Regions from separate parts of the Paracoccus tegillarcae genome, predicted to be linked through region 2. Evidence: riboswitches for the same ligand, from Rfam matches in the RefSeq annotation. Region 2 holds a riboswitch; the other holds the start of a gene.
The links. Region 2 has a riboswitch for FMN ahead of CUV01_RS14335 (DMT family transporter). Riboswitches for the same ligand answer to the same signal wherever they lie in the genome.
Positions count from the first base shown of each region.

Region 1: another riboswitch for FMN. It lies ahead of CUV01_RS06050 (6,7-dimethyl-8-ribityllumazine synthase); the one in region 2 lies ahead of CUV01_RS14335 (DMT family transporter).

Region 1 is NZ_CP025408.1:1,208,539-1,220,521, reverse strand. It holds gene CUV01_RS06095 (SDR family oxidoreductase) at 1-468, opposite strand, end outside; gene CUV01_RS20215 (SDR family oxidoreductase) at 483-779, opposite strand; gene CUV01_RS20210 (SDR family NAD(P)-dependent oxidoreductase) at 770-1,264, opposite strand; partial or broken gene CUV01_RS06085 (sugar ABC transporter ATP-binding protein) at 1,551-2,684, opposite strand; gene CUV01_RS06080 (substrate-binding domain-containing protein) at 2,799-3,734, opposite strand; gene CUV01_RS06075 (ABC transporter permease) at 3,838-4,818, opposite strand; gene CUV01_RS06070 (transketolase) at 5,042-5,863, shown strand; gene CUV01_RS06065 (transketolase family protein) at 5,860-6,819, shown strand; gene CUV01_RS06060 (FGGY family carbohydrate kinase) at 6,823-8,283, shown strand; gene CUV01_RS06055 (sugar-binding transcriptional regulator) at 8,317-9,306, shown strand; gene CUV01_RS06050 (6,7-dimethyl-8-ribityllumazine synthase) at 9,339-9,806, opposite strand; FMN riboswitch at 9,873-10,002, opposite strand; gene CUV01_RS06045 (DUF2177 family protein) at 10,212-10,610, shown strand; gene CUV01_RS06040 (SDR family NAD(P)-dependent oxidoreductase) at 10,607-11,269, shown strand; gene CUV01_RS06035 (SDR family NAD(P)-dependent oxidoreductase) at 11,322-11,983, opposite strand, start outside.
Region 2 is NZ_CP025408.1:2,952,587-2,964,569, forward strand. It holds gene CUV01_RS14310 (HAD-IA family hydrolase) at 1-295, shown strand, start outside; gene hisD (histidinol dehydrogenase) at 421-1,734, shown strand; gene CUV01_RS14320 (SemiSWEET family sugar transporter) at 1,731-1,991, shown strand; gene CUV01_RS14325 (UPF0262 family protein) at 1,988-2,470, shown strand; gene CUV01_RS14330 (arsenate-mycothiol transferase ArsC) at 2,474-2,932, shown strand; gene CUV01_RS14335 (DMT family transporter) at 2,948-3,844, opposite strand; FMN riboswitch at 3,918-4,050, opposite strand; gene CUV01_RS14340 (DUF1127 domain-containing protein) at 4,106-4,339, opposite strand; gene CUV01_RS14345 (LysR family transcriptional regulator) at 4,481-5,350, shown strand; RNA gene ffs (signal recognition particle sRNA small type) at 5,378-5,475, opposite strand; gene CUV01_RS14355 (bifunctional 2',3'-cyclic-nucleotide 2'-phosphodiesterase/3'-nucleotidase) at 5,508-7,394, opposite strand; gene CUV01_RS14360 (SRPBCC family protein) at 7,714-8,172, shown strand; gene CUV01_RS14365 (prephenate dehydratase) at 8,177-9,049, opposite strand; gene CUV01_RS14370 (c-type cytochrome) at 9,193-9,726, shown strand; gene CUV01_RS14375 (extracellular solute-binding protein) at 9,865-11,742, shown strand; gene CUV01_RS14380 (microcin C ABC transporter permease YejB) at 11,876-11,983, shown strand, end outside.

The sequences.
Region 1 (11,983 bases), 1.7 Mb from region 2:
CATCGAGGCGATGTTCACAATCGAACCGCCCTGACCATGGGCCAGCATCGCCCGCGCCTCTGCCTGACAGGACAGAAAGACGCCCTTCATGTTGACATCCATCAGGGTCTGATACTGATCCTCGGTCATATCCTCTGCCGCATCGGCGTTGGCAATTCCGGCGGCGTTCAGCGCAAGGCGCAGCGGACCCAGATCCTTTTCCGTCTGTGCCACCGCCTCGCCCAGATCCCTGGCCGATGTGACGTCACCCGCGATCTGCACCGATTTGCGCCCCACAGCCGCGATGGACGCTGCTGTCTGCGCCAGCCCGTCATTGCGGCGACGATCCACCAGCGCCACATCGGCGCCGTGTTGCGCAAGGCCGATGGCAATCGTCTGGCCAATGCCGCTGCCGGCGCCCGTCACAAGGGCCACGCGGCCCGACAGGTCAAACAATCTGGGTGCGTTCGGCGTGGTTGGGTCGGTCATCTGGCGCTCCGATCTCAGGACATGATCAGGCCGCCATCAACATTGATGGTCTGGCCGGTGATATATGTCGCGTCTTCGCTGGCGAGAAAGGCAGCAAGTGCGGCCACATCCTTGCCTTCGCCGGCGCGCTTCATGGGGATGTTCTGGACCCAGCTTGCCATCAGCTCGCCCGGCGCAAAATCGCCCAGCATCTGGCCCCAGACGCGGTCGTTGTAATCCCACATGTCGGTCTGGATGATGCCCGGGCAAATGGCGTTGACGGTGATCGCGTCCAGCGCAACCTCCTTGGCAAGGCTTTGCGTCATGCCCATGACGCCGAATTTCGATGCGGCGTAATGCGGCGTATAGATGAACCCATCCCGGCCTGACCCGAGGCCATGTTGATCACCCGACCGCCGCGCCCTGATGCGCGCATGCGCCGGATCGCCTCTTGGCAGCACAGGAAGACCCCCTTGGTGTTCACCTCCATGGTGTCGTCCCATTGCGTTTCGGTCAGGTCCTCGACCTTGGCGATGGTGATGATGCCGGCATTCTGGACAGAGATATCAACGCCACCGAATTCCTGTTCTGCCGCGTCGTAAAGCGCCTTTACGGCGGCGGCATCGGTGACGTCGCAGATGACGCCGATGGCCTTCAGCCCGTCCCCGCGCAGTCCGGCGGCGGCCTCTTCCACCTGTGGCTCGAAAGAGGCGATGACAAGGTTCGCGCCTTCGTCGGCAAAGCGGCGGGCGATGGCCAGCCCGATGCCCTTGTTGCCGCCGGTGACGACGACTGTCTTGCCCGCAAAACGGTTCATGGGGTTCCCTTCTGCAGGCGGTTGCTAGTTCCATGACCGAGACGTCATTCGCCTCGGTGTGATCGAGAATGCCGCTTTGGCGGCCGGCGGCCATGACGAGGATTCGGTTCGACACGCCCAACACCTCTTCAAGGTCGGAACTGACGACGATAACGGCAACGCCGGCTGCGGCAAGTTCGTGAATGATTTCATAGATCGAAGAACGCGCACCCACGTCGATGCCGCGCGTCGGTTCATCCAGCAGCACGACGCGAGGGTTGCGCGCCAGCCATTTGGCAATGACCGCCTTTTGCTGGTTGCCGCCGGACATTTCACCGGCGTTCTGGTTCCAGCGTCCTTTGACGCCGAACTTCTGGATATTCTGTTGTGCAAAGTCGCGGACCCGCGACCGGCTGACCCAACCGCTTTTGGCGACAGTTTCAAAGTTGCAATAGGCGATATTCTCGGCAATCGAATGATCCAGCACGACGCCCTGCTGCTTGCGATCTTCGGGCACCAGCACAACGCCCTTGCGGATCGCGTCACTGGGCGATTGCGGTGTGATATCTTCGCCCAGCAGGCGGACGCTGCCAGAGGCAATCGGATCGGCACCTGCAATGGCGCGCACAAGCTCGGTTCGCCCGGCGCCGACAAGGCCAGCGATGCCGAAGATCTCGCCACGCTTGACGTTGAAGCTGACATCGGAAAACTCGCCCGTCGGGGATGTCAGGCCCGCGACCTCGAGGACGGTCTTGTCCGACGGCGTGGCCAATGGCGGGAACATCTGGTCCATGCTGCGGCCCACCATCGCCTCGACGATCGTGCGCACGGGCAGGTCGGCAGTGTCGAATTCCTGAACCTTCGCTCCGTCGCGCATGACCACGATGCGGTCGGCGATCTGGCGGATTTCTTCCAACCGGTGAGAGATATAGATGATGCCGACGCCATCGGCGCGCAGCCGCTGGATCTGATCAAACAGCAACCGGGTTTCCTCGCCGCCTAGCGCGGCGGTGGGTTCGTCAAGGATCAACAGCCGCGCGTTCAGCGTCAGCGCCTTGGCGATTTCGATCAGCTGCTGGCTTGCGGTCGACAACCCTTCGACCTTGCGGCGCGGCGAGATGTTCAGCCCCAGCCGTTCCAGCCCCTGCCTGGCGCGGCTTTCCATTTCTGCGCGGTCAACGCGGCCGCCCTTCATCGGATAGCGCCCGACAAAGACGTTTTCGGCAATAGACAGATGCGGCAGCAGCATCAGTTCCTGATGGATCATACCGACGCCCGCATCCATCGCCTCACGCGGGCTGGCGGGCGCGTAGGCCGCGCCCTGCCAGGTCATGGTCCCCGAGGACGGCTGCACCGTCCCCGAGATGATGTTCGAGACGGTCGATTTCCCCGCCCCGTTTTCACCCAAAAGCGCCACCACTTCGCCGGGGCAGATCTCCATGTCGATCCCGTGCAGAACCTCGATGGGTCCATAGGATTTATGGATGTTCCTCAGGGTCAGGATGGGTGTCTTGCCTTCGGAAGCCATGGCGGCGCCTTTCTTCGTCGTGTCGGATCAGGGGTGCTGAGCGACGAACTCTGGTGCGTTTTCACAGGTGGTCAGGACCGCATTCGGGGTCTGACGTTCCTCGACCGTTTCGCCTGCCGCGACGGCAATGGCGGAATCAACGGCCAGACGGCCCATCAACTGGGTGCTCTGCGTGGCGGTCACCTTGAACGGACCTTCGCATTTCGCCAGGTATTCCAGTGCCGCGACATCGCCGTCATAGCCGCCGATGATGATGTCATCGGACACACCAGCCACGTCGGCAGCCTTTGCCGCACCCATCGCCAGCGCGTCAGCCTGACCAAAGATGATCTTCAGGTCGGGGTTCGCCTGCAGCATGTTCTGCGCGATGGAAAAGCCCTCATCGGGCGACCACATCTGGCTCCATTGCTGGCTGACCAGTTCGACGCCGGGGTTTTCCTCGATGGCGCGGTTGCAGCCGGCAAAGCGGTCGACCTCGGGCGTCGTGCCCTTCTGGCCGTGGATGATGGCCATCTTGCCTTCGCCGCCAGCCATTTCAATGATCGTCTTGCAGACCTCATAGGCGGATTCGACGCTTTCACCGGCGATGAATGTATCGCCCGGTTCGCCTTCGGGGGTGCGGTCCACGTTGATGACCGGGATGCCCTCGTTGCGCGCAAGGCGCGTCGGTACGGCGGCTGCGGCGGCGCCGGCAGGGATATAAATGAACGCGTCGATGCCCTGCGTCAGCAGATCCTGCACCTGGCTGACCTGGGTCGCGGTGTCGTTCTTGGCGTCTACGATGATCGTCTCCATGCCTTTTTCCTTGGCATAGTTTTCAACGCCAAGCTTGATCTGGTTGAAAAAGTCCGCCTGCAGGTTTGGCACCGCGACACCGATTGTCTTGATCTCTTCAGCCGAGGCTGCCGTGGCCAAACCCGCCAGGGCAGTCGCCGCGATCATGGCTTTCGCTGTGAATTTCATATTATTCCTCCTCGTTGGGTGAACCGTTGAAACTTCGGTCCGTTGCGACCCGGCATTGCGGGTCAATGGATCGGAGAAGGGCATTTCCTTCACCGAAAAATTCTCAGCGGCCACGGCGCTTGAAGGTTTCGGCGGCGACAGCCAGCACGATGACCAGACCGATGATGACGGCCTGCACGAAGGGCGAGACCTGCATCAGGTTCAGCCCGTTGCGCAGCACGCCGATGATCAGCACGCCGATCAGCGTGCCGCCGATCCCGCCGGTGCCGCCCGACAGGCTGGTTCCGCCGATAACCACAGCCGCGATGGCGTCAAGTTCGTAGGACACGCCGGAACTGGGCTGCACCGCATCCAGCCTTGCGGCCATCAGCACGCCCGCCAGACCCGACAGCGTGGCAGATGCGACGTAGACCAGCACCGTCGCGCGATTGACATTGATCCCGGCCAGACGGGCCACCTCGGGGCTGCCGCCGATTGCATAGAGCGAACGGCCACCCTGGCGGTAACGCTGAAACAGAAAGGCCAGCAGGAACACGACCAGCATCACGGCCACGGTCATGGTCAGAAAACCGCCATAACGAATGATCGCTGACATGTTGAACCACGCCGGAAAGCCGATGATCTGCGAGCCATTGGTGATCATGTTGGCCAGCCCGCGTGCGATCGACATCATCGCCAGCGTGGCGATGAAGGCCGGCACGTTGAACATGGTGATCAGCAACCCCGATCCCAGCCCACACAGGGCCGCCGCGACAAGCGCCCCGGCGATTGCCACAGGCATGGGCAGACCCATCGTGACCGCAAGATAGCCAAGGACCATCATCGCCAAAGCAAGGACCGACCCGACAGACAGATCGATCCCGCCGATGAGGATCACGAAGGTCATGCCGACCGCCATGATGCCCAGGACGGTGATCTGATCGAGAATGTTCAGAAAGTTGCGGACCGACAGGAAAGAGTCGGTGGCCAGCGACAGGACGACGCATAGCAGGATCAACCCGATCAGTGGCCCGGTGACGCCGGTGGGCGACAAGAACTCTGACAGGCGGGGTTTCCCGGCCGTTTCGGTCGTGGCGTTCGTCATGGCATCCTCCCGAAGCACACCAGTTCAGTATAAATATTCACTAGTGATCAAAAATGCCTAGCGGTTTGTGTCCGGGCTGTCAAGTCTGCGGATGAGTCGATGCAGCGCCGTTTGCGCAATCATTGCTGGCCGATCTATTTTTCGCGGGACAGGGGCCATTGCCTGACTTGACGGGCGTGTGCATTTTTAGTAGTTAGAGAATATATATTCATACGAGGTGTGCATGGAACCCCAGGAGCTTCGCAAAATAGCGAATCGTATCCGTCAGCGTGATGTCCGCGCCGTGTTCGAGGCGGGCGCGGGCCATGTCGGCGGAGAGATGTCGGTCATCGACCTGCTGACCGCACTGTACTTTGATGCGATGAATGTCGATCCCGATAACCCGCTCGATCCGAACAGGGATCGCCTGGTCCTGTCCAAGGGGCACACGGCGCTGGCATTGTATATCACGCTGTCGGAAAAAGGTTTCATCCCGAAGGAAGAGATCGCGACCTTCCTGCAGCATAACTCGCGCTTGAACGGTCACCCCAACAAGGTGAAGGTTCCGGGGGTGGAAACCAATACCGGCCCGCTGGGGCACGGCCTGCCGGTTGCCGTCGGCATGGCCACGGCTGCAAAGCTGGACAAGGCCAACTGGCGGACATTCGTCATCACCGGCGACGGTGAGATGCAAGAGGGGTCCAACTGGGAGGCGATCATGTCCGCCGCGCAGTTCAAGCTGGATAACCTGACGCTGATCATCGACCATAACCGCCTGCAGCAGGGCGCGCGGCTGGCGGATACGAACGATGTCGCGCCGCTTGCCCCCAAGCTAGAGGCCTTCGGCTGGGCGGTGCAGGAAATTGACGGCCATGATATGGATCAGATCACACAGGCGCTGGCGGCGCAGAATGTGACGCCGGGCAAACCGACTTGCATCGTCGCACATACCAACAAGGGCCAGGGCATTTCCTTCATGACCGATAACGTCGCCTGGCATCACAAAGTGCCCAGCAAAGAACAGTACGAGCAGGCAATCGCCGAATTGAAGGAGCCCGCAGAATGAACGCCCCCTTTGAAGCCGCAAAGCTCCATGATTGCCGCGACGCCTTCACCGCGACGCTGGAGGAACTGGGCGCTGCGAATGACGATATCGTTGCGGTCGTCAATGACTCGGTCGGCTCATCCAAACTGGGTGGGTTCCGCGACAAATTCCCCGACCGTCTGATCAATGTCGGCATTGCCGAACAGAACATGGTGGGTGTCGGCGCCGGGCTGGCCAATGGCGGCAAGATCCCCTTTGTCTGCGCGGCTGCCCCCTTTCTGACCGGTCGCGCGCTGGAACAGATCAAGGCCGATATCGCCTATTCGCAGACCAATGTGAAACTGGTCGGCATCAGTTCGGGCATGGCGTATGGCGAACTTGGCCCGACCCACCATTCGATCGAGGATTTCGCCTGGATCCGCGCATTGCCCAATGTACCCGTCATCTGTCCCGCCGACCGCAACGAGACCGCAGCCGCCATCCGCTGGGCCGCCAAGCATGACGGCGGCTGCTTTCTGCGGCTCAGCCGCGTGGGCGTGCCCGACGTTCTGCCCGACGGACATGTCTTTGAACTTGGCCGTGCGAATACGCTGCGCGAAGGCAATGATCTGACCATCATCGCCAACGGCGTGTTGACCCACCGCGCATTGATCGCAGCCGACCTGCTTGAGGGCAGGGGCATCGCCGCGCGTGTCCTGAATATGGCCACCGTCCGGCCCATCGACGCAGAGGCGATCATCGCTGCCGCGACCGATACCGGCGCAATTCTGACGGTCGAGGAACACACCACCTTCGGCGGTCTTGGCAGCGCCGTGGCCGAGGTGGTCGTGGATAACATGCCGGTGCCGATGACCCGACTGGGCGTGCCGGGCGTCTTCGCCCACACCGCATCCGCCAATCAATTGCTGGATGATTTCGGCATGTCGCCCGCAGCCATTGCCGACAGCGCCGCAGCCTTGCTGAAGCGGAAGGCATAAGTCATGTCCCGGCGCGTCGTCCTGGCCATCGACGAGGGCACGACCAATTCCAAGGCGGTGATGGTCGATGAGGCGGGCCGGATCATCGCCAGCGGTTCGGCGCCCGTGCCAATTGACCATCCACGTTCAGGCTGGGTCCAGCAGGATGCCGAGGCGATCTGGCAGGCCACGCTGACTGCAATCGGTGCCTGTTTGCAGGCCGCGCCGGACGTCGAGATCGTGGCTCTTGGCATTTCGAACCAACGCGAATCGATATTGATCTGGGACCGGGCGACCGGGCAACCCCTTGGCCCGGTCATCAGTTGGCAATGCCGCCGAACCGCCGCCGGGTGCGAGGCACTGCGCGACGCGGGCCATGAAGCCGAGGTGATCGCGCGGACCGGCCTGCCGCTGGACCCGATGTTTCCGGCGACCAAGGCGGCGTGGCTGCAAAAGCATCATGGCGGTGGCACGAATATCTGCATCGGCACCGTGGACAGCTGGCTGATCTGGAAGCTGACCGGGGGGCGGGTCCATGCGACCGATCGCTCGAACGCGGCGCGGACGCAATTGTTCAATCTGGCCGAGGGACAATGGGACGAATGGCTCTGCGCATTGTTCGGGATCGACCAGTCAGCACTGCCCGTGGTTTGCGATTCCGCCCATGATTTCGGTGTCACGCAGGCCGACGGCCCATTGCCGGGCGGCATCCCCATCGCGTCGGCCATTGGCGATTCACATGCGGCATTGTTCAGCCACGGCGCCTTTGGTAGCGGCGATGGCAAGGTGACTTTCGGCACCGGATCATCCGTCATGACGACGATTCCCGACTTCATCATCCCCCCCCAGGGCATCACGACCACCATCGCCTGGTCGCTGAACGGCACGTCCACCTTTGCGTTCGAGGGCAATATCCTCGTCAGCGCCGCGATCCTGCCCTGGACCGCCGCGCTGCTTGGTCTGGATGGGGTGGAGGCCTTGCTGGACCTTGCCCAGACAGTCCCCGACAGCGGTGGGGTGTCACTGGTGCCGGCCCATGTCGGTCTGGGTGCGCCCTATTGGGACGCGGACGCGCGCGGACTGGTCTGCGGGCTGTCCTTTGGCAGTGGTCCGGCCCAGATCGCGCGCGCCTCGGCTGACAGCATGGCGCTGCAGGTTCAGGCCGTATTCGCGATCATGGCAGAGGCCGCAGGCGGGATCGGCCGGCTTTCCGTGGATGGTGGCCCAAGCCGCAATCGCTTTTTGATGCAGCTTGTCGCCGATTATCTGAACCACCCGGTCACACCCTGCCGCAATGCCGAGGCGTCGGCGCTGGGCGCGGCCTATCTGGCCGGGCTGAAAACCGGCTTCTGGGCCGATCTGGATGCGCTGACCGCGCTGATCAGCCGCGACGCGCACATCACCCCGCAAATGCAGCCGGAAACCCGGATTGCGGCATTGGAAAGTTGGCGAATGGCTATTGCCCGCACAACGGCGCAGGTATAGTGAATAATTATTCACTCTCGCGAAAGGCCTGACATGTCCCGCCTGAACGAACTTCGCATGATTTCGCGCGTGGCGCAGATGTATCATAGCGAAGGTCAGCGTCAGGCGGATATCGCCCAGCATCTGCGCATTTCGCAGGCGAGTGTTTCGCGCCTGCTAAAGAAGGCCGTCGAAGAGGAAATCGTGCGCACCACGGTGGTCGCGCCCTCGGGTACTTATGTCGAATTGGAACGCGATCTGCGCGATCTGTTTGGCCTGTCCGAGGTCATCGTCGTCGAGTGCAGCGAGGATCGCGACGGCGCCATCATGGCCCGGATCGGCGAGGCCGCCGCGCATTTCCTTGAGGCGACACTGCAGGCGGGCGAAATCATCGGCGTGTCAAGCTGGTCGGAAACCATCCTGCGCATGGTCGACAACATCCATCCGATGAAATCCGGCAAGGCAAAATTCGTCGTCCAGACCCTTGGCGGCATGGGCAACCCGGCGGTACAGACCCATGCCAACCAGTTGATCACCCGTCTGGCGCGGCTGACCGGGGCCGAGCCGCAGATGCTCAGCGCGCCCGGTGTGACCCAATCGCGCGAGGCCAAGCTGGTCCTGCTGGGCGACCCCTATATCCGCGAGACGATGGATCTCTACCGGCGCATCACCCTGGGCATTGTCGGGATCGGCGCGATCGAGCCATCGGGAATGCTGTCGCGCAGCGGCAACGTGTTTTCCTCACGCGAACTCAGTGAAATCCGCGAGGCTGGCGGCGTCGGCGATATCAGCCTGCGCTTTTTCGATGCCGAGGGCGGGCTGGTCAAGACGCCGCTGGACGAGCGTGTGATCGGCATGACGCTGGAAGAACTGGGCCCCGTCGACCGCGTCATGGCGCTTGCCGGCGGGCAGGCGAAAGCCGCAGCGATCCGGGGCGCCTTGCGAACAGGCGTGATCGACGTGCTGATCACCGACAAGTTCACCGCGCGCCGGCTGCTCGGGACCGAAGATCCGAACATGACCGGGGGCGTGGCTGCCAACTGACGCCGCCGACTGACGCCGCCAGCCATTGCAGATCAGGCGGCGGATTTTTCCGCTGGCACAAGCCCGTCGTGCAGGCGGGTAACGGCCATGATGGCATCCGCTGCCTCGCGGCCCTTCGTCACGAAATGCTCGGCGAAAAAGCCGATATGGTCGGTCGTCGGTTGAAAGTGATGTGGGGTCAGCGACACCGACAGCACCGGCACGCCGGTCGTCAAACCTGCGTCCATCAGCCCCGACACCACGGCCTGCGCCACAAAATCGTGCCGGTAAATGCCACCATCAACGACCAGCGCCGCCGCCGCGACGGCCGCATATTCGCCGGTCTCGGCCAGCTTTTGCGCCATTAGCGGCATTTCAAACGCGCCGGGCACGTCGAACGTATCAACCTGCGCCGCGACACCCAGTTCTTTCAGTCGCGCCTGAAAACCCGCATAAGCCTGGTCAACGATCTCGGCATGCCAGCGCGCCTTGATGAAGGCGAATTTTGGGGTTTTTGTCATAGCTCTGGATCCTTTCAACATGACAAGACCCCAGAGCGTCAGAGACGCGCGGTTCGACACCGATTGCCCCATTCTCTTTCATCCGGACTATGACCGTCGGCCCCGGAATTTCACCGGATCTGCTGACCCGCCCAACTGACGGCGCTCGCGGGCTGTAACCGCCGGTGGGGAATTGCACCCCGCCCTGAGAATGAACCCGGATTATGGTCCGCCCCGTTTCTTGTCAACCGCGCGGATGCCGATGGATATTGGCATCGGGTCGCAAGCCCGCCGTGCCTTGCAGCGTCCGTCGATGACCGATCGGGCGAATACCGGAACGGGGCAACAGCCCATAAATCCCCCTTGCGACGCAACTTTCTGCCGGAGTCATTCGTCATATGAACACAGACCATTCAGGACCCAGCCATGCAAATCATCATCCTCTACGCTGCCACGCTTGTCATCTTTCTGCTGATCGACATCATCGGCATCACCCAGATCATCCGGCCGGTGTTTGAGCGCCATGTCGGCGCGTTGCTGGCCGATCCGTTCCGGATGCTGCCGGCGGCGCTGTTTTACTCGGCCTATATCGTCGGGGTGTTGTATTTTGTCTCGGTGCCGGCGCTGGCAGAGGGCAGGCCGATCAAGGCGCTGGTCGGCGGGGCGCTGATCGGTCTGATGTGCTATGGCACCTATGAATTCACCAACTATGCAACGCTGCGCGACTGGTCGATGCAGCAGGTCGTGATCGACACGCTTTGGGGCGGTTTTCTCACAGGTTTCTCGGCCTGGGCGGGTGTCAGCGTGGCGCGCTGGCTGTCATGAAGGCGCTGGTGATCGGCGACACGGGCGGCATCGGTGGGGCGATTGCCAAACGGTTGCGCGATGGTGGCGGCGAGGTAACGGGCCTGTCGCGCCGGGACGGGTTGGATCTGAGAGATCAGGCCAGCGTCGCGGCGGCGGCAGAACGGATCAGCGACCAGCGCTTTGATCTGATCTTCAATGCAACCGGCGCGCTTGTCGTAGACGGGCAAACGCCGGAAAAGACGATCCGCGCGATTGATGCCGATGCCATGGCCGCGCAGTTTCAGCTCAACGCGATTGGCGTGGCGCTGCTGCTGCGCGATTTCAGCCCCCTGATGCGAGAGGAGGGCAGGGCAGTGTTTGCCTCGCTTTCGGCCCGGGTGGGGTCCATTGGCGACAACGGCCTCGGCGGCTGGATCAGCTATCGCGCGGCCAAGGCGGCACAGAACCAGATCATCCGTACCGCCGCGATAGAGATCGCTCGTAAACACCAAAATCGCATCGTCGTCGCGCTGCATCCGGGCACCGTTGAAACGGCGCTGACGCAGGAATACGCGGCCCGTCATCCGACCATCACGCCAGAGAAATCCGCTCAGGCCTTGCTCGATGTGATTTCGCGTCTGACGCCAGCCGATAGCGGGACGTTCTGGGACTGGAAGGGCAATCAGGTAGCCTGGTGAATGGATGCCCTGGCCCGGATCAGCCACGCGGGCACAGCGGCCCATGCACCACTCAGGTCACCAGCCTTTTGGTCAAAAGCAACGCCAGCGGATAGGGCAGCGCGCGCAGCAGCTTCAGAGGCAGGGTCAGCCGGCGCGGGAAATGCACCTCGAAACCGCGCCCATCCAGCCCCTTCAGGATCGCGCTGGCCGCGTCGTCGGGCTGCATCAGGGCGGGCATGTCAAAATCATTCTGTTGCGTAAGCTGCGTGACGACAAAGCCGGGGCAGATCAGCCGCACATCGACCGCCGGTGCCAGCTCGACCCGCAGGGATTCGGCCAGATTGATCACGCCGGCCTTGGTCGCGGAATAAATCTGGCCCTGCGGCAGACCGATATAGCCCGCGACCGATCCGGTCAGCGCCAACTGTCCACCCTGTTTCAACAGCGGTTCGGCGGCGCGGGCGAAATTGAAGCAGCCGGTCAGGTTGACCGTCACGATCTGGGCGGCGCGATCGGGGTCGATCTGCATCACCTTGCCCGGATCATACAGCGCCGCCAAGGTGATCGCCCGGTCCAGTTGCCCGCCGGCTTTGATTTGTCGGGCAGCGTCCTCCAGACTGCCGCGATCGGCCACATCGCAGGCCAGCACCTCGGCGCCGCCAATCTCTGCGGCCAGTGCCGTCAGCTTGTCGTGGGACCGTGCGGACAGGACCAGCCGCGCCCCGCGCCTGG
Region 2 (11,983 bases):
GCGCTGGATGGCGATCTGCGGCCTACCTTTGCCGCCGGTCGTGGTGACCGCTGATGATGTCGCACACCCGAAACCCGATCCCGAACCGTTTGCGCTGGCCGCGCGCGGACTTGGGCATGCGCCGGCTCGCATCATTGCATTCGAGGACGCGGCCGCCGGTCTGGCCTCGGCGAAGGCCGCTGGCATGGAAACGGTCGGGCTAAGCGGCGCGACAGGCAGTCTGGCCAGCATCCCCGATTACCGCCGCCTTAGCCGCGATGACGGCCACCCGATCAGATTGTCATTGGTGGATTAGGCGCAGCGCGTCTGACGGCTTCGCCGCAGGCAGGCCCGCGCTGCGAACAATCCTTTGGCAAACATACTGCAGCTTGAGGCGCCACGCGCGAGCCGCTAACAAGTCGCCACCAGCAGAGAGTCATCATGCCGATCACCCTGAAGACGACCGATCCCGATTTTGACCGCCGCTTTGCCGATATTCTGGTGATGAAGCGCGAGGATTCGACCGATGTGAACGACGCCGTGGCCCGGATCATCGCCGATACGCGCAAGCGAGGCGATCTGGCGCTGTGCGAGCTGACGGCCCGTTTCGATCGCCTGGAACTGACGCCGGACAGTTTGCGCTTTGGCCCCGAGGAAATCGCGGCCCAGATTGCGAAAGTCAGCGATGAAGATCGCGCCGCCCTGTCCATGGCTGCGGAACGTATCCGCGCCTATCACGCGCGCCAGATGCCCGAGAATGCCGAATGGACTGATCCCGAGGGCGCGACGCTGGGCTGGCGCTGGTCCCCGGTTTCGGCAGCGGGCCTGTATGTGCCGGGCGGTCAGGCGACCTATCCGTCATCGGTGCTGATGAATGCGGTGCCCGCGCGTGTGGCCGGGGTGCGGCGTCTGGTCATGTGCGTGCCGGCGCCGGACGGTGTGATCAACCCGCTGGTGCTGCTGGCCGCGGAACTGGCTGGCGTCGATGAAATCTACCGCGTCGGCGGGGCGCAGGCGGTGGCTGCGATGGCTTACGGGACCGATACGATCGCGCCGGTCGACAAGATCACCGGCCCCGGCAATGCCTATGTCGCTGCCGCCAAGCGACAGGTCTTTGGCCGCGTCGGGATCGACATGATCGCCGGGCCGTCCGAAGTGCTGATCATCGCCGAGGGCGGGCAGAACCCCGACTGGATCGCGCTGGATCTGCTGGCGCAGGCAGAACATGACGCCGATGCGCAGTCGATCCTGATCACGACCGATCCTGCGCTGGCCGACGCCGTCGCGGGGGCCGTCGACCGACTGCTGCCCAGCTTGCCGCGCGCCGAGATCGCAGGCGCCAGCTGGCGCGATTATGGCACCATCATCATCGCCCGCGATCTGGACGAGGCGGCGGCGCTGTCCGACCGCGTCGCACCGGAACATCTGGAACTGCTGGTCGACGATCCCGAGGCGCTGGCCGGTAAATGCACCCATGCGGGCGCGATCTTTCTGGGCGCCTTTACCCCCGAGGCGGTTGGCGATTATGTCAGTGGCCCCAATCACGTGCTGCCCACAGCGCGCTCGGCCCGGTTTTCATCCGGCCTGTCGGTGATGGATTTCCTCAAGCGCACCACGATTGCGCGGCTCAGCCCCGGCGCGCTGGCGCAAATCGGCCCCGCTGCGGTCCGCCTTGCTGCATCAGAGGGGTTGCAGGCGCATGGGCAATCGGTTCAGGCTCGGCTGGATCAGTTGAATGAGGGGCAGGGATCATGAGCATGACGACCATGATCGGCGTTCTGGCTGCGATCTTCAGCACGATTTGCTGGATCCCCCAGGTGCTGAAGACCCTGCGCACCAGAGAGGTCAAGGATCTGTCGCTTGGCACCAATGTCATGGTGCTGACCTCGGTGTCGCTATGGCTGGCCTATGGGCTCAGTCTGGGCGAATGGCCGCTGATCTTGGCCAATATCTTTTCGATCATCTGTGTCGGGACCATTGTCCTGGCGAAACTGGCATGGGGTCGCGCATGAGCCGTCTAAGCAAGATCGAGATCGACGACAGCGCGATCCCGCCCGCCACGCCGGAAATGGAACAGGAGCGCAAGGTCGCGATCTTCGATTTGCTGGAAGATAACAGCTTCGAGGTTCCGGGCCGCGACGGCCAAGCTGCGCCCGATGGCCCCTATGTGCTGGATCTGGCGATCCGCGAGGGGCGGCTGGTCTTTGATCTGGACAGTGAGGCCGCCGAAAAGGTGGCTGAATTTCACCTGTCGCTCGGGCCGTTCCGGCAGGTGGTCAAGGATTACTTTCAGATCTGCGAAAGCTATTTCGATGCGGTGAAAAAGCTGCCACCCGCCCAGATCGAGGCCATCGACATGGCCCGGCGCGGTATCCACAACGAAGGTGCGCGCACCTTGCAGGAACGGCTTGAGGGCAAGGCCAGTCTTGATATCGACACGGCAAGACGCCTGTTCACCCTGATCTGTGCCCTGATTCCGCAAAAGGCCTGAACGATGGCGGCGGAGATTCCCGGCTCGGTGCTGTTCTGCTGCGATCACAACGCCATCCGTTCGCCCATGGCGGAAGGGATGATGAAGAAATTTTACGGCCGCTCTGCCTATGTGCAGTCCGCCGGGGTCAAGAATGATCTGGAAATAGATGGCTTTGCGGTGTCTGTTTGCGACGAGATCGGCGTGACGCTGACAAACCATCGCACCCGCAGCTTTGAGGAAATGAAGGCCTGGGGCGATGATCTGGGCGGGTTCGATCTGGTCGTGGCGCTGTCTCCGGCCAGTCAGCGACTGGCGCTGGAACTGACGCGGCTTTACCACCTGCATGTGGAATATTGGCCGATCATGGACCCGACCGGCATGGCCGAAGGACGCGAGGCCAAGCTGAACATGTACCGCCAGACCCGCGATCAGATCCGCAAGACGATGATCAACCGCTTTGGCGAGCCGGCAACCGAATAGCGCAAATCCCGGCGATCACTTGACCGCCAGGTTCGCCCCGTGTTCCTCGCGCGCCAAGAGCCAAAGCGACGCCCCGACGATCAGCGCCGAGCCCAGCCACATGCTGCCCGGCGGCACGAAGCCAAAGGCAAGGATGCCCAGACCGACATTGAAGGGCAGTTTCACATGGTCGAAGGGCTGCAGAAAGGCCGCGTCGGCGGTCGCATAGGCGCGGGCCAGCGCGTATTGCGCAAGCGCGGTCAACAGGCCGGCCACAGCCAGCGTTGTGATGGCCGCCGCGCCGGGCAGGGCAAAGCCGCCGGCACCCGGAAACAGCGCCAGCCCCGCGTTCAACGGTGTCAGCAGCGCCAGCAGATAGAGGGTCAGTGCCTCGGGGCTTTCGGTGGCGGTCATGCGCTTGGTCATCAGCGACGACCCCGCCCATAGCGCCGCGGCCGCCACCGGCGCCAGTGCCCAGGGGGTAAAGGCATCAGACCAGGGTTGCAGGATCACCGCACCGCCCAGAATGCCAAGGGCAACGGCGATCCAGCGGGGCGAGGTCACACGCTCGCCCAGCAGCAGTGCGGCACCAGCGGTCACGAAGAACGGTGACAGCATGATCAGCGAAATCGCCTGCCAGATCGGCACATGTGCCAGACCCAGCACCCATAGCTGCACGCCGCCCACGGCCAGCCCGACCCGCAACAGATGTGCGCCGAACCGGCGCGTGCGAAAATCGGCCCGGCTGACGGCCAGCCAGGGCAGGGTGAACAGCAGTGCTGTCAGATATTGCCAGAATGTGATGGTCGGCGCGGCAATGCCCAGCCCCATGGCGGCATATTGCACCAGCGTGTTGACCACGGCGAACATCGCGCCGGCCAGGATCATCAGCGCCGCACCGGTGGCGGTTGGCGACGAGAACATACGAGTCATGGCGTCATCCCTTCGTTACGCACATAACCCAAGGCAAACAGGATGACGTTGCCGCGCGACCGGCGGCAAGGTTTCCCGTTCTCTTTCATCCGGACTGTGACCGTCGGCCCTGGAATTGCACCAGATCTGCTGACCCTTGACCATCGCCAAGGCGCTCGCGGGCTGTAACCGCCGGTGGGGAATTTCGCCCCGCCCTGAGAACGACGCGGCCCAAACAGCCGCGTCGTTCAGTTAGGGTGAAGCTGGCCATTCGACAAGTGCCTAGCTGCGGGCGCGAAAGTATTCCGGTGCGTCCCACATCGTTCGTTTGGCCTCGTCCTCGGCCTGCTCGCGGGTAATGCCAATGTCGTGCAACTGTTCATCGGTCAGTCTGGACAGGTCAGCGCGCGTCTTGCGAACGTCGAATGCGGTCAGGATACGCTCTAACCAGTTCGGACGCGGGATGATGCCGGTCCCGGTAACGACACGGGCCATCGCGGTTGATCTATAGGCCATCGTTCAATCCTCCTGATACGACTTATCATTAACAAAGATGAATGATTTGTTTGAATTCATCTGTTGTATTGATAAGATGGCACCTGACAGAGCATTCGTAAAATGAATGATTTTGATCCGATGTATCAGGGGTTCTGAACGATGAGAAATCTGGATATCGCCACGCTGAGGTCGTTGCAGGCGGTTGCCGAATATGGCGCGGTCACCCGCGCGGCAGAGGCGCTGAACATGACCCAAAGCGCATTGTCCATGCAGATCAAGCGGCTGGAAGAGGTGTTTGACCGGCCATTGCTGGAAAAGGCAGGGCGCGGGGTGGTGCTGACCGATTTCGCGCAACTGCTGCTGACCGACAGCCGCAAATTGGTCGCGCAGAATGATGCGATCATCAGCCGGTTCACGGGCGTGCTGCCCGATAGTCGACTGCGGGTCGGACTGACCACCGACTGGCCACCCCTGCATCTGACCCATGCCGTGCGGCGGTTTCGCGCGGCGCATCCAAATGTCGAAATCGTACTGACCGACGGTGGCAGTATTGATCTGCTGAAACAGTTCGGGCGCGGTGAGCTGGACGTGATCCTGACCACAGAGGCCGATTGCAGCGAGGGAGGTGTCAACCTGATGCAGGTTCCGCTGGTCTGGGTCGGGGCGCATGGTGGCACCGCCTGGCAGCAGCGTCCTCTGGCTCTGACCAATGGTCTATACTGCGCCTTCCTGACGATCGGGGTTGCGCAACTGGAGCGCGCCGGCATGGCATGGGAACATGCCTCCGGTATTGGCGGATGCGAACGCAATCTGATGCTGACGGCTGCGGATCAGGGGGTCAATATCCTGCTGCAGACCCAGACGCGCGATGGCCTGCAGCGCATCGACCACGGTGGTGCATTACCACCTTTGCCGCCGGCGTTTCTGAACATGTATCTGACCGACGGCAATGTCGGCGACATGGCAAGCGAGTTCGGCTGCTACCTGCGCCGCGCCGTGAAGGAAGAGGTGCAAGAGCAGGCGGCCTGAGATTGCGGGTCATCTGCTGGGGGGGTGGGTGAGAGGCTGGACAGCGACCCAAGCGAAAACTCGTTGCGGCTGCTTCCTTCCGGACCTGACCGGGTTGGCGAGATGCATGCCCGCGCCAACCTCTCACCGCGATAGATATGTCAGCCCGTCGTCGGGTTCAACCCCGTGAAAGATTCAGGCGAATGCGGATAAAGCCGTCTTCGGTCTTGCCCGCACATTCAAGGCCATAGCCGCTATCATCCCCAGTCCGTTCCAGATAGCGCATGGCAGAGGGACCGGTTTCGAGGATGGCCGAAGCCCCTTCGACGGGGACAAAGCCCCAGGGACGCACATCCGATGGGCGCACCCGGCGACGGCGGCGGACATAGCGGCGCAAAACATCGCGGGTCAGCGATTCGTCATCCAGAACGACGCGATTGCCGCCCACCAGCGGACCGAACAATCCGCAGGTTGCCAGCCGATAGGAATTTGTCGCCAGCAGGAATTTATCGTCGTCACCGACCTTGCGTCCGTGATGGGTTAGATCGCGGATGCGCGAGGCCTCGGGATTGATCAGCCGGCCCGTGGGGCTATAGCGGCGCGGGCTGGTCAGATCGATCTGCCAGCCAAGCCCGTCGATCACGTCGAAATTATAGCTGGGGAAATCGGGCTCGATCAAAGGCTGATCGGTCTGTCCGGGCTCGACCTGGCGAAAGATGCTGGCGGACCGTTCCAGCCAGCCACGCAACTGGGCGCCGTAGGTTTCGATCGCGCAGACGCGGTTGGGATAGAAATAAAGATCGGCCAGACTGCGCAGCGTCAATATGCCGGCGGGCACGTCGGTATAGCAGTCGGGTCCACCTCGCCCGCCCGCCCGAAAGGGTGCGACAGCAGACAGGATCGGCAGCCCGTCCCATTCCGTACCGCGCAACATGCGCCGCACATGCCAGCGCTGCGCCATGGCCACCAGCCTGAGGCCGGGATCCTGACCGATCAAAGAGAAATAACTGGTCAACGGCGCCTCGGTCCGACCCACGCGGCGGCGGATGTGGCGCAAGGTTTCGCGGTGAGGGGCCAGCGTGGCTGAATAGACCCGCTTGACCGGCTGGTGTTTGCGGTCGACCGGCTCTGCCGCCACCTTGAAGTTCGTGATGCTCCACTTGCCGTCCGTACCGCATTGCAGGTCGAGGTCAACGACCCCCAGATGCGAGCCGCCAAAGCCTGCCATGACAGCGGGTTTGCCCATCAGCGTGCCCCGTGCCGGGTCGACGCCCGGCGCCCGGGCAAAGGCCGCCGAGGGGAAAACCTCATGCGTATGACCGGCGATCACCACGTCGATTTCGGGCAGGGCGGCCAGAGCGGTCGATGCCTGATCGCCCGGGTGAATTGGGTGTACGGGCCCGATGCCATTATGGGATAGGGCGATGATCAGGTCTGCACCCGCCGCCTTGAGTTGGGGCAGCACGCGCTTGGCGCTGGCCACGATGTCTTCGCCGTCCAACTCGCCCATCAGGTGACGATCCCAATCGACCGTCTGGGGCGGCGCAAAGCCGACCACCCCGATGCGTATAGGATGCAACAGGCCGCGGGCGTCGCGCAGGTCGCGTTGCAGCAGCAGCCACGGCGCAAAGCCCGGCCCCGCCGTCGGCATCAGATTGGCGACGGTAAAGGGAAAATGCGCGGCACCCAGTACGCGACGCAGGAAACTGAGGCCAAAATTGAAGTCGTGATTGCCCAGAGTGGCCGCGTCATAGCCAAGCGCGTTCATCGCCGCGATCGCCGGGTGCGGGCTGCGAGACGATACACCGCGCACTTCGGCAATATATTCGCCGAGTGAATTCCCCTGCAGGAAATCGCCGTTGTCCAACAGCAGTGAATTGGGTTGTTCCGCGCGCCGCGCCTCGATCAGGGATGCGGTGCGCGCAAGCCCGATGCGGTCAGACGGCTTGTCAGCCAGATAGTTGTAGGGCAGCACGTGCATATGCGTGTCGGTTGTGGCCATGATCCGCAGAGCAAGCGTTGTCGTGTCGCTTACCCAACCTTGAGGCCCCGCCGCTGTTGTCATGCCACTGTGTCCGTCCGCCACCTCTGATACCTTATTCGCGTCATCTTTGACCGGCACTGTCGAGTGCCGGACCGCTTTAGCCACGCGGCAGGCAAGACCGCGACTTCCGCCAGCGATTTTCTGCCAATTCGTCGCAGTTCACAACTATTGATTGATCAATTGCGGCGATGGGGCCAGCGAAATAACGTTTTCGCGACGAATCAGTTGCGCAACGACCACGATTTTACGCAACAATTGCTTGAAAATTCTTGCATGACCACGTAGACGGCTCGACGCCCATGCGGCGATGTTAACTCCTTTTATGCGTCAGGCTGGTTGTATGAAGTTTTCGACACGCAAGGAAACCGAACTGGCCGCAGAAGACCTGTACCGGTCGATCAGCGATTTTGACTGGTTCGAGCATATAGTGCAGCGGCGCGGAGCCGCCATCACCCGCAGCGACAAGTCGAAGCCGGCCACGGGTGGCAGGGCGTGGGATATTCGTTTTCAGTGGCGCGGTCGTCGGCGCATGCTGCACCTTGTCGTGACCGAGATCGACCGGCCCGAGCGGCTGATCATGAAAGGCGAGTCCGAGGCCTTTGATCTGACCATCACGATGACCGTTGTTGCATTGGGCAGGACGCGTTCGCGTCTGATCTTTGAAATCGATCTGCGCCCGCGCACCATGCGCGCGCGCCTGATGTTGCAAACTGCCAAGCTGGGCAAATCCCAACTGGACAAGCAATTCGACCGCGGTATCGAAACGCTGCTGAACCAGATGACCGCCGAACGCGCCTGAGGCGCTATTCTTCGGGCAGGGCCGGGGCGTGCTCTGCGCGCAGGGGATCGGCCGGGTAGACGCCAAGAATGGTGAGGCTGGACGAAAAATAAGCCAGTTCATCCAGCGCGCGCCGCACATTCGCGTCATCGGGATGGCCCTCGATATCGGCGTAAAATTGCGTCGCGGTGAAAATGCCGTCGGCCATATAGCTTTCCAGCTTGGTCATGTTGACGCCATTGGTCGCGAAACCACCCATCGCCTTGTACAGTGCCGCCGGAATGTTGCGGACGCGAAAGACGAAGGTCGTCATCATCACCTTGGCGCGGCGTTGATGATTGTCGGCGCGTGACATGATCAGAAAGCGCGTTGTGTTATGGGCGTGATCCTCGATATGGCGGGCCAGAATCTGCAGGCCATGGATCTCGGCGGCCAGATCCGAGGCCAGAACGCCTGTTCTCCGCTCTCCGCTTTTTGCCAGTTCGGCTGCCGCTCCGGCGCTGTCCGCCGCCGCCTCACCGATGATGCCATAACGCGACAGATAGCTTGCCGATTGCGGCAGCAACACCAGATGGGCACGGACCTTGTTAATCTCTTCGATCTTGGTGCCGGGCAGCGCCATCAGGCTGATATGCACGCGCACAAAGGCCTCGTCCACGATATGCAGCCCGGATGCCGGCAGCAGGCGATGGATGTCGGCCACCCGCCCATAGGTCGAGTTTTCGACCGGCAGCATTGCCAGATCGGCTTGCCCGCTGCGCACGGCCTCGATCACATCCTCGAAGGTGCGGCAGGGCAGCGGTTCCAGTTCGGGGCGCGCGTTACGGCAGGCTTCGTGGCTGTAGGCGCCAAGCTCTCCCTGAAAGGCGATGCGATTGGTCGGGGCGTGTTGCGTCATCCTGCGTTCCCTGCGACACTGCCGGGCGACAGTTTGTCACCTGCTTTCTGCGATATCGGGGCTAACTATACCTTGATCCCGCAAAGAGAAAGCGGATAGATACAGGCCAAATTCAAGGCTTACCATTCCGGGGATCGCTGGCAATGTTCGATACGATGACCATCACCAAGACAGCAGGCGCGCTGATCGGTGCACTTCTCTTTCTGTTGCTCGCGAACTGGGCTGCCAGTGCCGTCTTTCATGTCGGCAGCAGCGCCAGTCACGGTGAAGAGGGCGAAGAGGGCCATCAACAGGCCTATACCATCGAGGTGCCGGAAACCGGCGAAGGCGGCGAGGCAGCCGTGGAAGAAGAGATCGATTTCGACGCGCTCATGGCCTCGGCCGATGTTGCTGCAGGCGAAAAGGATTTCGGCAAATGCAAGGCGTGCCACAAGCTTGACGGCTCCGATGGCGTTGGCCCGCATCTGAACGGCGTGGTCGGTCGTGCCGTCGCCAGTATTGGTGGTTTCGCCTATTCCGATGGCATGGTCGAGCATGGCGGCGACTGGACCCATGACGCGCTGCAGGAATTCCTTGCCGATCCCAAGGGTGTCGTTTCGGGTACGAAAATGTCTTTTGCCGGTCTGAAAGATCCGCAGGACCGCGCCGACCTGATCGCCTATCTGGAAACGCAGTAACAGGCCGCGACGATCTCATCGCGAGTTGAAAACAGGGGCGCGGCCAATGGCTGCGCCCTTTCTCGTTCACGAAAACGCGGCTTGATCCTGTTGCCTGCGCTGCCTAGCGTTAAGAAAATTAGCCAAACGGGGATCGTTATGCGCGCCTTTCTTCCTGTCTTTGCTGTCATGGCCGGTGTCTCGTTGCAGCCAGCCGCCGCGCAGGAAACCACGCTGACGCCGCAAGACAGCGACGACGCGGTCACGGTGTCGCACGGCTATGCCATCATCGGCGACCTGAAACTGCCTGCCGATTTCAAGCATCTGCCCTATGTGAACCCGGAGGCGCCGAAAGGCGGCTATATCGTTGAATCGGTGCCCAACACATCGAATTTCGACAATTTCAATCCGTTTACCTTCAAGGGTCGCCCGGCGGTGTTTTCGGCCCAGATGCTGGAAACGCTGATGGGCCGCGATTCCAGCGATTTCGGCGCGTCCTATTGTCTGCTGTGCGAGACGCTGGAATATCCCGAAAGCCGCGACTGGGTGATCTTTCACCTTCGCCCCGAGGCGCGCTTTGCCAGTGGCAATCCGGTCACCGCGGATGATGTCGTCTTTTCGGTCGAGGCGATGCGCGATGACGGATCGACCGGCACCAGACTGTCGATCCAGCAGCAGATCGCCAAGGTCGAGGCGATTGACGACCTCTCGGTCAAGTTCAGTTTCGTCGAGGGCTATCCCCGCCGCGAGGTGGTGTCCTTCGTGGGCGGCTTACCGATCATGTCGCGCGCCGATTTCGAGGAACGCGGCCTGGGGCTGGATGAAACCATGGACAAACCGCTGATCGGTTCGGGGCCCTATGCACTGACCGGCTGGAGCATGGGGCGTTGGGTCGAGGTGACGCGGCGCGACGATTACTGGGGTGCGGATCTGCCTCTGAACATTGGCCGGAACAATTTCGACCGGATGCGCTATGAATATTTCGCCGATTATGATGCGGCGTTTCAGGCTTTTACGGCTGGCGAATATACGTTCCGGCGCGAAAACAGTTCAATCAAATGGGCCACCGCCTATGATTTTCCGGCGCAAGACAAGGGTTGGGTCAAGGTCGAGACCATGCCCGATAACGGCAGCGTTTCTGGACAAGCATGGGTTTTTAACCTGCGGCGTGAAAAATTTCAGGATGCGCGCGTGCGTCACGCCATCGGGCTGATGTTCAATTTCCAATGGATCAACGACAAGATGTTCTATGGTCTCTATGCGCGTCCTGACAGCTATTGGGAGAACCAGCCGCTTGAGGCCGAAGGGATGCCAACCGAGGGCGAACTGGCCTTGCTGGAGCCGCTGCGCGCCGATCTGCCCGACGCCGTCTTTACCGAAGAGGCCTATGTCTGGCCTGTGGGCAACGAACAGCCCCGCGACCGCCGCGCCATGCGTCAGGCGGGTGCATTGTTGGACGAAGCAGGTTGGACCATTGGTGATGGCGGCATGCGGCGCAATGCCGACGGCGAGGTCTTGAGCGTCGAATTTCTGAATGATTCCGTAACGCTGGACCGAATTCTTAACCCTTACATCGAGTCCCTGCGCAGCATCGGGATCGACGCGGTGAATGCGCGTGTCGACAATGCAGAGCTGGAATCGCGCGAGCGTGCGCATGATTTCGACATTACTTCGGCTTTCATGGGTCAAAGTCCGATCCCCGGCGCCGAGATGCTGCCGGTGTTCGGCAGCGAATTCGCCACCTCAGAGAGCAACCTGATCGGCCTCAAGAACCCGGCCATCGACAAGCTGATGAAGGATGTCGAACACGCGCAGACCCAAGAGGAAATGGAGACTGCTTCCCGCGCGCTGGACCGGTCGCTTCGGGCGATGTTCCTGACAATACCGCAGTGGTACAATTCGGATCACTGGCTGGCCTATTACGATATGTATGCCCATCCAGAAGAACTGCCGGCATTCGCACTGGGCCAGATGGATTTCTGGTGGTTCCTGCCAGAGCGGGAAGCAAAGCTGAAAGCCGAGGGCGCGTTGCGCTGAACATGGGATGGCGAACGGTGACGTGACCGGGGAAAACGGGGCAAATCGCTTGCTTTTCCGGGCCGAAACGTCGACAAGACGTGAAATCCGAACAGGGCCGCAAAGGCCCGGACAGGGCTAGAGGGCAGGGCTTATGGGTGCCTATATTCTGCGGCGTTTGCTGCTGATCATCCCGACGATGATCGGGATCATGGTGATCAACTTCACCCTGACCCAATTCGTGCCCGGTGGTCCCATCGAA